Linked DNA regions of Alloalcanivorax dieselolei B5. The protein of the gene in region 2 interacts with the protein of the main gene of each other region in a pairwise test. Links are inferred from orthologs where the notes say so. Each region holds a gene or a part of one and is shown on either strand. Other genes may lie near its edges.

Region 1 (3,961 bases), 700 kb from region 2 along the record:
TCGGTGATGTCCGCGCCAACGATGAACACCTTCTTGCCGGAGGTGACGATCAGACCCTTGATCTGGTCACTGCCCTTGGTGGCGTCGATGGCTTTCTGGAAGTCTTCCAGGGTGGCCCGGTTGAACTTGTTGACGGACTCGCCCTGAAGGTCGAACTTCAGCTCGGCGATGCCGTCGTCAAGCAGTTGTACGCTTACGGCGTTGCCTTGATAGATCATAAGATTGCTCTCCAGTCCCAAAGTCCGCGGCGTGTCGCCGCATTTGGTGAGCCTGCTTCCGCCTCCGTGGAGGCCCGTGTGCCAGCACGTGAGTAAACACTCACATGAATGGCGAAACCGATTAAGGGGCGCCAAGTATAAGAAAGCGAAGGCGGTTTATTTAGCCTCTTTTGTGACTTTATGGTCGGCCACCGTGTTGTCATCGGTTCCACCAACGCCCTGGCCCTGTAAATGCATTGACCCAGTATACCCGTCGACCCTGTATACTCAGCCCCCGCTTCAAATTGATGAAAGGTTGTCCGCCGTGGTCCGTGCTTTCCCCACCATTCGCCGCCGTCATGTGGAAATCCCCGCCGGGCTGGCCGAGGTGCCGCCGTTGCTGGCACGAATCCTGGCGGCGCGGGGTATGAGCGGCGCCGAGGAGCTGGACCTGAGCCTGAACCGCCTGCCGCACCCGCGTCAATTCGGTGGTCTGGAGCAGGCGGTGGCGCTGCTGCTGCAAGCGCGGCGCGAGCATTGGCGGGTGTGCGTGGTGGGCGATTACGACGCCGACGGCGCCACCGCCACCGCCCTGATGGTAAAGGGCCTGCAACAGCTCGGCTTCGTCCGTCCCGACTATTTGGTGCCGGACCGCTTCGAGTACGGCTACGGCCTGTCGCCGGCCATTGTCGACCTGGCCCGGGAGCGTTACCAGCCGGATTTGTTGATCACCGTGGACAACGGCATCGCCAGCATCGATGGCGTGGCGGCGGCCCGGGCCGCCGGTCTGCGTGTGCTGATCACCGACCACCATTTGCCTGGCGACACGCTTCCCGACGCCGACGCCATTCTCAACCCCCGTCTCTGCGACGAGGGCTTTCCCGCCGCCAACCTGGCCGGTGTTGGCGTGGCCTTCTATGTGTTGATGGCGTTGCAGAGCGCGCTGGAATTGCGCGGCCGGGTGGTGGACCTGCTCGATCTGGTGGCGCTGGGCACGGTGGCGGATGTGGTGGTGCTGGACGGCGCCAACCGCATTCTGGTGGAGCAGGGGCTGCGCCGTCTGCGCGCCGGCCAGGGCTCACCGGGGGTGCGTGCGCTGCTGAGGGTGGCGGGCCGTGATCCCGCGCGAGTCGTGGCCGCCGATCTGGGCTTCGCCGCCGGGCCGCGCCTCAATGCCGCCGGGCGCCTCTCGGACATGAGCCACGGCATCGAGTGTCTGCTGGCGGAGAGCGACGCGGAGGCCGAGCGGCACGCCCAGGAGCTGGACACCATCAATCGAGAGCGGCGCGGCATTGAGCAGGGCATGCGCGAGGCCGCCATGGCCGAGGTGGCACGGCTCACCGGACCGACGCCGGCGGCGCTGTGCCTGCATGGTGACGACTGGCACGAAGGGGTGGTGGGCATTCTCGCCTCGCGGGTCAAGGAGGCGCTGAACCGGCCGGTGATCGCCTTTGCTCCGGCCCGGCAGCAGGGGCTGCTGAAGGGCTCCGGCCGTTCCATTCCCGGCCTGCATCTGCGCGATGTGCTGGACGCGGTGGCCACCGGCCATCCCGGTCTGCTGCAGAAGTTCGGCGGCCACGCCATGGCCGCCGGGTTGACCCTGGAACGCCGCTATCTGGCCGAGTTCACCGAGGCGTTCCAGGCGGCGGTGACGGCCCAGGCCGACGAGGATGTGTTTCTGGACGTTATCGACACCGATGGCGAGCTGGGCGAGGTGGATATCACTCTGGCCAACGCTGAACTGCTCAGCCACCGTTTCCCCTGGGGCCAGGGGTTCCCGCCGCCGCGTTTCGACGGGGTGTTCGAGGTGCTTAACCACCGGGTGGTGGGGGAGCGCCACCTCAAGCTGACCCTGGGGTTGCCGGACGTGGGCGCGGCGGTGGACGGTATTTTCTTCAACGCGCCGGTGGCGGACCTGCCCACCCGGATTCAGCGGGTGGAGGGCATCTACCGGCTGGAAGTGAATGAATTCCGCGGCCAGCGCAATCCGCAGCTGTTGTTTGAGTATTTGCAGGTGGTGTGAAAAGGCGCTTGCACGCAGCACGCTCGCACGCGAATGAGGAGGCGGCCATTGGCCGCGCCTTCAATAAAGGACAAGGCGTTGACTGAGAGAAAGAGGCCACAACGCTTTTCGCTGCGTGTTGCGTGTTGCGTGTTGCGTGTTGCGTGTTGCGTTTCAGGTGTCTCCCCCCGGGGACTTTGCTAGCATTGCTCTTCGCGCCTGACCGCGCCTTAACGATTGCGCGCCCCGCCGCCTTCGCGGCTTGGCGCTAACGCCGGCCCAAAAGGCCGGATTGACCATCCCCCGGCGGCTATCGCCATCCCGGGGAGCAGCGACCCTTAACGGAGGGGAGACATGAAAACAATTCACAAGCATCGCCTGGACATCTCGAGCCAGGTGCAGGAGCTGCGTTTGCCCGAGGACGGCACCGTTCTGCGGGTGGACTACGTGGCCCAGGAAGCCTTGATTTATATGTGGGTGGAAGTGGACGCCGACACCGTCATCGACACGCCGAAGGAAACCCGGCGCTTCAAGGTGTTCGCCACCGGCAGCGGCATTCCCGACAACGCCCGTTATATCGGCACCACCCTGGATACCCTCAAACCGGAGGCGTATCACGTTTTTGAGTTGAAGGATTAGACGACGCTTACACGCAACACGCAACACGCAACACGCAACACGCAACACGCAACACGCTGGCACGCAAAGACAGGAGCCCGGCTGATGGTAGGCATCATGGTGATTCACTTTCCCGGGTAATCCGGCCTTTCCAACAGGCCCCGGGGCCGGCAAGTATGGCGTGCCGGCGTGTTGCGTGTAAGCGTGCCCCTCGTCAGTCGCCCCACAAACCGCTAAAATCACCGCCTTTCCCCATTCATTTGAGACGATTCGAGTAGACGCCTTATGGAAGTCAATCCGCTGCGTACGCACCTTGCCGACCTGTCCGAGCGCGTGGAAGCGCTTAGGGGGTATCTTTGACTACGCTGTAAAAAGCGAGCGACTGGTCGAAGTAGAAAGGGAACTGGCCACCCCGGACGTGTGGAACGAGCCGGAGCGGGCCCAGGCCCTGGGCAAGGAGCGGGCGCAACTGGAGCTGGTGGTGAAGACCCTCGACGAGGCCGGTCAGGGCATCACCGACACCGGCGACCTGCTGGAACTGGCGGTGGAAGAGGGCGATGAAGACACCGTCCCGGAAGTGGAAGCGGACCTGGAGCGGCTCGAACGGCTGGTGGCGGATCTGGAATTCCGCCGCATGTTCTCCGGCGAAATGGACGCCAACAACGCCTACCTGGATATTCAGGCCGGATCCGGCGGCACCGAAGCCCAGGACTGGGCGGAGATGCTGCTGCGCATGTACCTGCGCTGGGGCGAGGCCCACGGCTTCAAGACCTCCCTGGAGGAAGCCTCCGCCGGTGACGTGGCCGGCATCAAGTCCGCCACGGTGCGTTTCGAAGGGCCCTACGCTTACGGCTGGCTGCGTACCGAAACCGGCGTCCATCGTCTGGTGCGCAAGAGTCCGTTCGACTCCGGTGGCCGCCGCCATACGTCGTTCACCTCGGTGTTCGTGGCGCCGGAAGTGGATGACAACATCGACATCGAGATCGACCCGGGCAAGCTGCGCACCGACACCTACCGCGCCTCCGGTGCCGGTGGTCAGCACGTTAACCGGACCGACTCCGCGGTACGTCTGACCTACGTGTTCACCGATCCGGATACCGGCCAGGAACACACCGTGGTCACCCAGTGCCAGTCCGAACGCAGC
Region 2 (8,359 bases):
TTCTCATCGTACTGTTCGGAAAAGGTAGAACATAACCGGTTAGAGCAAACATGGACGTCAATCGCCCGGCACGGAAAATAGAATCGATCAGAGCGCCGATTATCGGCGTCTTTCCTTCTATCGAATCTTTACAGTGGCGTCTGACAACACTGTGATAGACCGAGTGAGCGACGCCATGGCCGATAATCCCACGTCCAACGACACCTCTCATACCTCCCCTACCTCAAGCCCTTCCTCTGGCGGTAGCCCCATCGAACCCGGGCGACTGACCAACAGCGTCCGTATGACCATTCAGACTCGGGTGGCGCAGCGGTTGATTCACGGCCGACGCGCGGATCCTGTCAGTGGCACGCCCGCCATCGTTGGCCTGTACCGCTACGCCGCTATGACACGACAGTTATGGACCGCTGCAGGAAACGATGACCCCTATGCCGACTGGTGGCTGCTCCGTGTGGAGCAGGAAACTGATGCCGTGCGTGAGCAGATCCAGAGGTTGCGCCAGCATATCGATCGGTTCCTGGAGGGGGCGCCCGCCATGGATATCACCCTTGCCCATTCCCTGGAGCCGGCCGTCGTCGAACTGACGTTCGGAACGCCGTATGCCTACCAAGGCGCCTATCTTCTCGCTGATCTGGACGAGCTGGTGCTGGCCATCATGACGGGCCGCTTCGTCGGGCTACTGGATCGCGAGACCTTCGAGCGCCACCTGGAGGAGTCGGGCCGGGGTGTCCGACGGTTGTTTGCCACCATTCAGGGGTACCGGCATTTGGCCGTCACCCGAGATGATGTGCGCCAGGCCACACAGAAAGGTCAGCGTGCCATCGAATTGATGGGCGAGCTGCCTGATGAGATTCTCAGCGGCGAGCTGCGGGCGGCCCATGCGCCGCCTCTGCGGGTCCAGACCGATCACCCTGAGACTGCGCCAGAGAACGCCGACCCTGAAGATAAAGACACTGCGGCCGCTGCGGCAGAAAAGCCGGACGGCAGTGAGCAGGATTGATTGGAACAGCCGTTGTGTGTCATGGCGGCGGACAGAGCCATCGGCTGGCCTCCTTCCGGTGATTACACTGTAATCACTTCGGCGGCGGACAGAGCCATCGGCTGGCGCAGTTACCCACTGTTATCTGACAACACACCCTCGGATACTTCTGACAACGCAGGTCCCCCATTTTCTGACAAACTCCCCTTTAAAGGGTTTAACCCTTTAAGGGTAAGAGGGCTGACAAGGCATCTATCGATTATGACGGCATACCGCGTTCATCAGGTCCGGGCTCGATTGGCAGAGCTGGAGCAGCAGATCGCCCGGGCGGAGCAGGACGGCAAAAATCTGTGCCAAGCGTTTCGGCAGCGGTTTCCCCGGTCTCCCTTCTACCTGGTGCGATACCCCAATCGCACTATGACGTTGTACCGGTGGCGCCGGTCCAGTCATCGGCACTGGCGCGGCCAGGACATTCCCGCCGGGCTCAATCATCCGGTCAACCTCGCCAGCGAAGGCGGTGCACTCCTGCTACGGCTCCTGCCCGAATCCGCCCGTCCCCACTATCTGAAGTTCGAGCGCCAACGATTGGATCTCAACCTGACGTTGTCACTGCGCCATTACGAGCGCCAGCGGTTGCAGGACTGGCTCGCCAACGTCAGTGCCATTGGCGCGATGAGTAAACAGGGTAAAGAGCGCGGATATGGATAGTGCGCCATCAATTCACTTTTTTGTTCCACGTGACACACAGGTGATACATGACCTTTTCAGCCAGACAGCAGCTTTGCCTTATGACTCTTTTGATTTCATCGGTTCTGCTATCGGGGTGCAGCGATCCACCGCACTTCGAGGGTCAATACATCGGTACCCTGGGCGATCAGTGCATGCCCGGCAGTGGCTTGCCCGCGGCGCTGGATATGCACTTGGACATCCGCGTCGATGACCCCGAAAAGCGTAACCCGTCCTACGTTGCTCGCTTGCGCTCCAACGCCTTTGGCGAGTTTCCCGTTTCCGCGCCGGGTAAGCTCGATGGTGACCAGCTCGTGTTCGAGTTTGATAAAGACGAAGCGCACGGCTGGACTGGGTATCAACCTCAGTTGCTCGTGGTGATGACGTTGGAACCGCATGCTGGGAAGGAAGGTCATCTATGGATGAAAGCGTTCAGCTTAACCGCCCTGGACGGTCGCACCGAGTCCGCCAACATTGAGACCCTGACGCTGGAAGACCTGACCGAACGCGCATCGGCCAACATCCTGGGGGAACGCGGTCTGTGTCTGGCACCCGCCTCTTAATCGGGACGGGATGTCAGAGCAACACGGGAGTGTCACGGTGGGTGGGTCAGGCGCCCCGTCGTAGAATCAGATAGAGCCAGCATGTTCGAGACGCCAGGGACAGCACGATTCAGGGAACACCAGCCTCACACCGGACCTGTCATCGTCCGCGCCAACGTATCCCACCACGGGCCACCCACCGTGACACCAGCCATTCTGTCGACAACACCAAGTGTGTCAAGACGACTTCTGTCACGGTCATCCCCAACCGGTGCGAAGCCGCACCGCGGTTCCATCGGGCCGTGCCTGCAACTCCAAGAACGGGGCTTGGCAGTGTCGCATTCCCGAAACCAAACGCCGGCGGCGGAAAGCGCATCGCCAGACCGAAGCCCCCTCCTGGGGTTCGTGAGCGATTGCTCTGGGATATCTCAATGAAAATTCCACTGACTGCGGTGCGGTTTACGCATTGAGCGTCACGGCCCTTTCTTCCAGTCTGATCGTCAACGCGCCGTCAACACGGCCACCCTGTTCAACCGCTCATCACTGGGGAAATCGGTATGGCACTCAGGATCACCGGCTCAGGCAATCTCGGTTCCGCCCCGGAACTGCGTACCGTCGAAGTCAACGGCGAGGACCGTAAGGTCGCCAGTATGCGCGTCTTCTTCGATCACTCCGTTCCCGATGGCAACGGTGGTTTTGTGGACAAAGGCGGCTGCTGGCTAACCATATCCGTTTGGGACAACCGGGCTGAACACGTGGCTCGCGTTCTGCGTAAGGGTATGCGCGTTCGCGTGGAGGGGACACTACTGGAGCGGCCATGGGAAAAAGACGGCGAGGCGATGACGTCTCAGGAAGTCAACGCACGTAATGTGACGCTTGAACTCGCCCGCCTGGAAAGCGTCACGCTACGGCCGAAAGCCTCCGCAGGACAAGGCGCGCCGGCGGAGCGTGAGCACGAGAATCCCCAATCCTCTTTTGATGACACGGGTACCGAGGCGTTCTGACCCTTTTGATGTCTTTGGCGTCTTGGGCGTCTCCCGGTATCCACCGAGCACTATCCCCCAGCCAGCGGTGGGGTAAAACCGGCCCAGCATTCGGGGGCGTACTGGCAGGCAGAGCAGGCACCCGCACCTCGGGTGGGTTTCAGATTCCTTTAATCGGATCTGGACTCGCCCAAACGCAGAGCACAGGGGCTGTGATCTGCCAGGGGAGACCGCCTCCGGGCTCCCCTCTTTCTTCATGATGGTCTCGATTGCAACGATTAACCCTTCGGCACCGGCCTCCCTCCCCCCCCAACATGGCCGGTGTCTTTTTTTACCGGGGTATCCATTTTTATTTTTCGCTGTTTAGGAGAGTCGCATGACCACGATCTATCTCTGCGAAAAGCCTTCACAAGGTCAGGACATCGCTCGGGTGCTTGGCGCCACCCGCAAGGGCAATGGCTGCCGAAGCACCCAGTCGGAAGAAGTGGTCGTGACCTGGTGTTTTGGCCATCTTTTGGAGATGCCGCCGCCGGAGGCCTATGACCCGGCCTTGAAATCCTGGGCCCTGGACACGTTACCCATCATTCCAGAGCAATGGCGCCTGGTGGTGAAGCCCAGTGCCCAACGCCAGTTCACCGTCATAAAAAAGTGGCTGGGGAGCGCTTCGCGCCTGGTGATCGCCACCGACGCGGATCGTGAAGGCGAAGTGATCGCCCGGGAAGTGATGGCGCTGTGTGGCTACCGAGGCCCCGTGCAGCGCTTGTGGTTGTCCGCACTGAACGACGCCAGCATCCGCAAAGCGCTATCTCAATTGCGAGATGGAAAGCAGACGTACCCGTTGTATCTGGCCGGGATGGCCCGCGCCCGGGCTGATTGGCTGGTGGGCATGAACCTGACCCGAGCCTACACTGTCCTCGGACGAAACGCCGGTTACCAGGGTGTGTTGTCCGTGGGTCGGGTCCAGACACCGACGCTACGGTTGGTGGTCGATCGGGACCGAGCCATTGAGGCGTTCAAGCCCTCTCCCTATTGGACGATCACCAGCACTTTGTCGGCGCAGGGTGCCGCGGCACCGGCATTTCGAGCCCATTGGCAACCAGCGGCAGAGCACTGCGACAGCCAGGGCCGCTGCATCAATGAGACCGTGGCCCGCACCGTGGCGCAGCAGTGTTCTGTTACGGGTGCACAGGCTCACGTCACGGATAGCAAGAAGGAACGCAAGGCGGCACCGCCGCCGCTGCCCTTCGATCTGAACAGCCTGCAGCAGGAAGCCGGGAAGCGGTTTGATCTGTCGGGCAATCAGGTGTTGGAGGCGGCTCAAGCGCTGTATGAGACCCATAAAATAACGAGCTATCCGCGAACCGAGTGCCGGCATCTGCCCACTAGCATGCACGGCGAGGCGCCTGATGTGCTGCGCGCGGTCCTTGCCATGGAACCGGAGCTGACCTCGATACAGTCGATGCTGGATATGAGCCGGCGGACCAAAACCTGGAACGACACCGAGGTGGAAAAAGCCTCGCACCACGGCATTATTCCCACTGCCGAATCCGCCGACTTGACCCGTCTCTCCACAACGGAGCGGCAGGTGTATGGCCTTATTCGACGGCATTATCTGATCCAGTTCCTCCCGGACCATCAGTACGATGCGACAACGCTGACCCTGTCTGTTCAAGGCCATCCTTTCCTGGCCAAAGGAAAGGCCACCGTCGAGCCGGGTTGGACCCGGTTGTTTCCCTCCTCAAAATCGACGCCGCAGGACGGCGACGATCAACAAGACGGCAGTGGCGACCAGGGGACGGTCCCCGCGCTACCGGAAGGCACGTCCTGCGCCATCCAGTCCGTGGACTGTGATCGAAAGATGACCACACCGCCGGCCCGTTACACCGACGGCACTCTGATCGCCGCCATGAAGAACATCGCCAAGATGGTGACCGATCCCAAGCTGCGTGCGGTGCTGCGTGACACTGCGGGACTCGGCACCGGCGCCACCCGGGCCAACATCATTGCGACCCTGAAAAAGCGGGGTTTCATCGAAAAAAAACGGGGTCATCTGGTGTCCACCGAGCAGGGGCGTCAGCTGATCGATGCGTTGCCCAGTGCCATCACCAACCCCGATACCACCGCCGCCTGGGAGCAGGCCCTGGAAGACATCGCCACCGGTACCGGCACACTGGACGAGTTCATGCGCCGTCAATTGGACTGGCTCAACACCGTGGTGACGCACGCCAAGGGGCAAACCCTGTCCGCCCTGGCAGCCACCGTGAAGGACAACGCACTGCCCTGCCAGTGTGGTGGGTCTGCCACCGAGACCGCCAAGAGCTGGCGCTGCAACGCCTGCGGTAACACGGTCTGGAAGACCACGTTCGGAAAAAAGCTGACGGTCAACCAGGCCGCCGGACTCCTGGCCGGCAAGACCGTGCATCTTATAGGGCTGACCTCAAAGAAAACGGGGAAGAAGTACGATGCGAAGGCGACACTGACGGACGGGAAAGTACAGCTGAGTTTCGATTGAAGGTGTTCCATGAGGAACACGGTCAGCCCTTCTTGACGAACCCGCCTGACTTTGCTGAGATTAACGGGCAAAACCTTGCTGCAGGTTCATGCAGCGCCCTTCAAGCCCCACCCGGATCGTGCAATGGGGCGGCCTTTTGGCTTCGATCCTGCTTTTACTACCCATCCGGGGACCTATCCCTGGATAGCGTTCCCTGAGCTTATTGGAGGAACGCCATGAACGCCAAGGCGCCTTTCGCGCTGTATGAGGCATTACGTAACGTCAACGTCGAGCCCGATAAGGCCAAGGCCGTTGTCGAAGCGCTGGAGACTGATATGGAAACCCATCTGGCGACCAAGCAAGACATTACTCTGGTTACAAAGGAGATTGCTTTGGTCGAAAGCCGGATCCTGAGCCGCATGTATCAAGCCATGCTGGTTCAAGGGTTCACCATCATCGGTGCCATCATCGCCGTCCTGAAAATTTTCGGCTGATTTGCCGCCTCTTTTCACCGTTTCATTTCCAGCCTTTACCCCTACCCCGACCGGGAATCACCTTCCCGTCAGGGGCACATCTGTGTGGTGTTTCTCGGTGTCTTTTAACCGTATAGGAGAAAGACCATGCAACAGACTGGATATCTCGCCGTGAAGTACTGCGGCCTGTCCTTACCCCTCCGCGTTCTGAGCAGTGGCGCCGGGTACTACATCGGCACCGGCAGCGACGAACTCGGTCCCGTCTCACGGGAATCGGAAGAATACTTTCCGAACCAGAGCGCCGCTGACGCTGCGCTCGCAACGGGTAACTGGACGCAAAAACACACGCCGTAATTCGGCCCAAATCACACCCTCACCCTCGACGGGGCATCACCGCTCCCGTCAGGGACGTCACCAGCTGGTGACGTGGTGGTTCTCCGTCCTCGATCCCTATCGTTAAGGAGAACGACCATGTCCCATCTCGATCTACAACACCGCGTGAATCGCGGCACCTTCTATGCCCGCTCCGCGGTTGATCATTTTACTCGCTGGAAAGCCACGGGCAGCCCCGCCGCACAGATCCACGCGCGGCACTGTGCCTATATGGCGGGTCGCTTTCGTCTGGTGCTGCCCAGCGATCTCGGCCGTATCGCGGATCTGCGACAGCAGTTTTGTCGCGGGTTTCTTGATTCGATTCGGTCGGACTACGACCAGCAACTGATGCACTCTGATGCCTACGCGCTCACGCGGTCCACTTCCATGGAGGTTCTATGAACATCTATCATTCCACCTGCCCGTCTTGTGGTAATGAGGCGGACCACCTGATGGACGGCAACGCCATCGCGGTGCGTTGTGTGCACTGCGGTTACTGGGCTGGCGAATTGTCGGAGGTTCAAGAGCGGCGTTTGAAACGGCACCAGGATCGGCGAATGGGCTCAGGCAATGGTGAGACTCATTCGATTCTCAGTCCCGAGGAATACTGGGCGTTGACCTACCTGATCCGGCTCGCCAAATCCGACACCGGACAGAGCGCCAGGGTCGCCAACTTTTTATTGAGTTGGTGGAACAGCGCCTCCTGTGGGGCGTTTGCCCTCACCGACCTGTGGGGACTGGATGACGAAATCACCCAGGCCATGCAGGTGGTCATTCGGTTCTTGTGCCAACGGCAGGTCTATCCGGACACGCTCGGCTTCAAGGACGACTTCCAGGCTATCATCCAGCAATGGCGCCCTCATTTGCTTGAGGAGGAAGCCTGACCTTCATCAACCTTCACACATCGGGGCGCTAGTCGCCTCGTTCTTCCTGCGGGGAAACACCTTCCCCAATGGGACGCGTCTCGTTCTACGAGTGCATGGTGTTTCTCCGTTCTTCATCAACATAGTCAACACAGGAGAACCACCATGTCTGATTCCATTCACGCCACAGTCCCAGAGACCATCGCGGCAAACGTTCAACACCTGGCCAACAGCGCGCAACGCGGTTGTGGCTGTTCTTATGAAATCTACCAAGACACGTTCTCTCAACGTGTGGATGCACTGCTGGCAACGACGGAGGATTCGACAGCGAAAGCCGCGATTCTCAACGTCGCCAGAGAGTTCGATTACGTCACCCGGGCGGAGCTGGAGGCCATGCGGGAGGACTGGATGGACGATGGGTCCTGCCGTCATGGGTTCGATCCGGAGTGCTGTCCCCTTGGGTGCGGCGATCTCTGATACGTCCCGTGCATTCCCCATTTCACTTTCCCCCAGGGCGCCCATGGCGCCCTCTTTTATTTCCGTCATTGCCATCGTTATCCCCGTTCCTGTTTCCGGCATCGATCGCAGAGAACAGGACGGCCTCGTAAATTGCCACGGCGAGCCCACGGATTAGGCGTTGTTCGCCCCGGCCCGCTTCGGCACCGTTTCAGGCGTTGACTCGTCACACGCCTGGACCGTCCATGAACCGATCCCTTCTTTCGATTGTTTCAGTACTCAACCTGCCTCTCGCCCTACTGCTGGGGGCCTGCTCCGCGATACCCCCGGATCACCCAGCGTCCGCGTCGGCCGACACACCGACTCCTCCGGCATCGTCCCAGGCCCACGCGGCCAATGGCCTGACGGATGCCTCTCCCGATCTGTACATAATGGAAAAAGTCTCAGACGCACCCCAGGTAGTCCGCACCGGAC

Evidence for each region.
Region 1: the proteins of B5T_RS10520 (region 2) and recJ interact in binary tests that used the Escherichia coli proteins (3 or more experiments, as listed by UniProt). The link is inferred for Alloalcanivorax dieselolei B5 from one-to-one orthologs.

What each region holds. Positions count from the first base shown.
Region 1 is NC_018691.1:1,623,977-1,627,937, forward strand. Bases 1-2,871 are described here. They hold recJ (single-stranded-DNA-specific exonuclease RecJ), read left to right. Parts: upstream 1-522; coding sequence 523-2,220; downstream 2,221-2,871. Other genes in these bases: fadB (fatty acid oxidation complex subunit alpha FadB), read right to left, coding at 1-218; B5T_RS07440 (DUF7352 domain-containing protein), read left to right, coding at 2,554-2,838. UniProt on the Escherichia coli protein: Single-stranded-DNA-specific exonuclease.
Region 2 is NC_018691.1:2,326,630-2,334,988, reverse strand. What follows is about bases 3,216-6,174. They hold B5T_RS10520 (DNA topoisomerase III), read left to right. Parts: upstream 3,216-3,606; coding sequence 3,607-5,742; downstream 5,743-6,174. Other genes in these bases: B5T_RS10515 (hypothetical protein), read left to right, coding at 5,958-6,174; ssb (single-stranded DNA-binding protein), read left to right, coding at 3,216-3,251. In the rest of the region: B5T_RS10545 (hypothetical protein), read left to right, coding at 1-35; B5T_RS10540 (PFL_4669 family integrating conjugative element protein), read left to right, coding at 176-1,000; B5T_RS10535 (hypothetical protein), read left to right, coding at 1,241-1,687; B5T_RS10530 (hypothetical protein), read left to right, coding at 1,735-2,268; more of ssb, read left to right, coding at 2,805-3,215; more of B5T_RS10515, read left to right, coding at 6,175-6,215; B5T_RS10510 (hypothetical protein), read left to right, coding at 6,342-6,548; B5T_RS10505 (hypothetical protein), read left to right, coding at 6,666-6,968; B5T_RS10500 (DUF7673 family protein), read left to right, coding at 6,965-7,450; B5T_RS10495 (hypothetical protein), read left to right, coding at 7,595-7,906; PFGI-1 class ICE element type IV pilus protein PilL2, read left to right, coding at 8,131-8,359.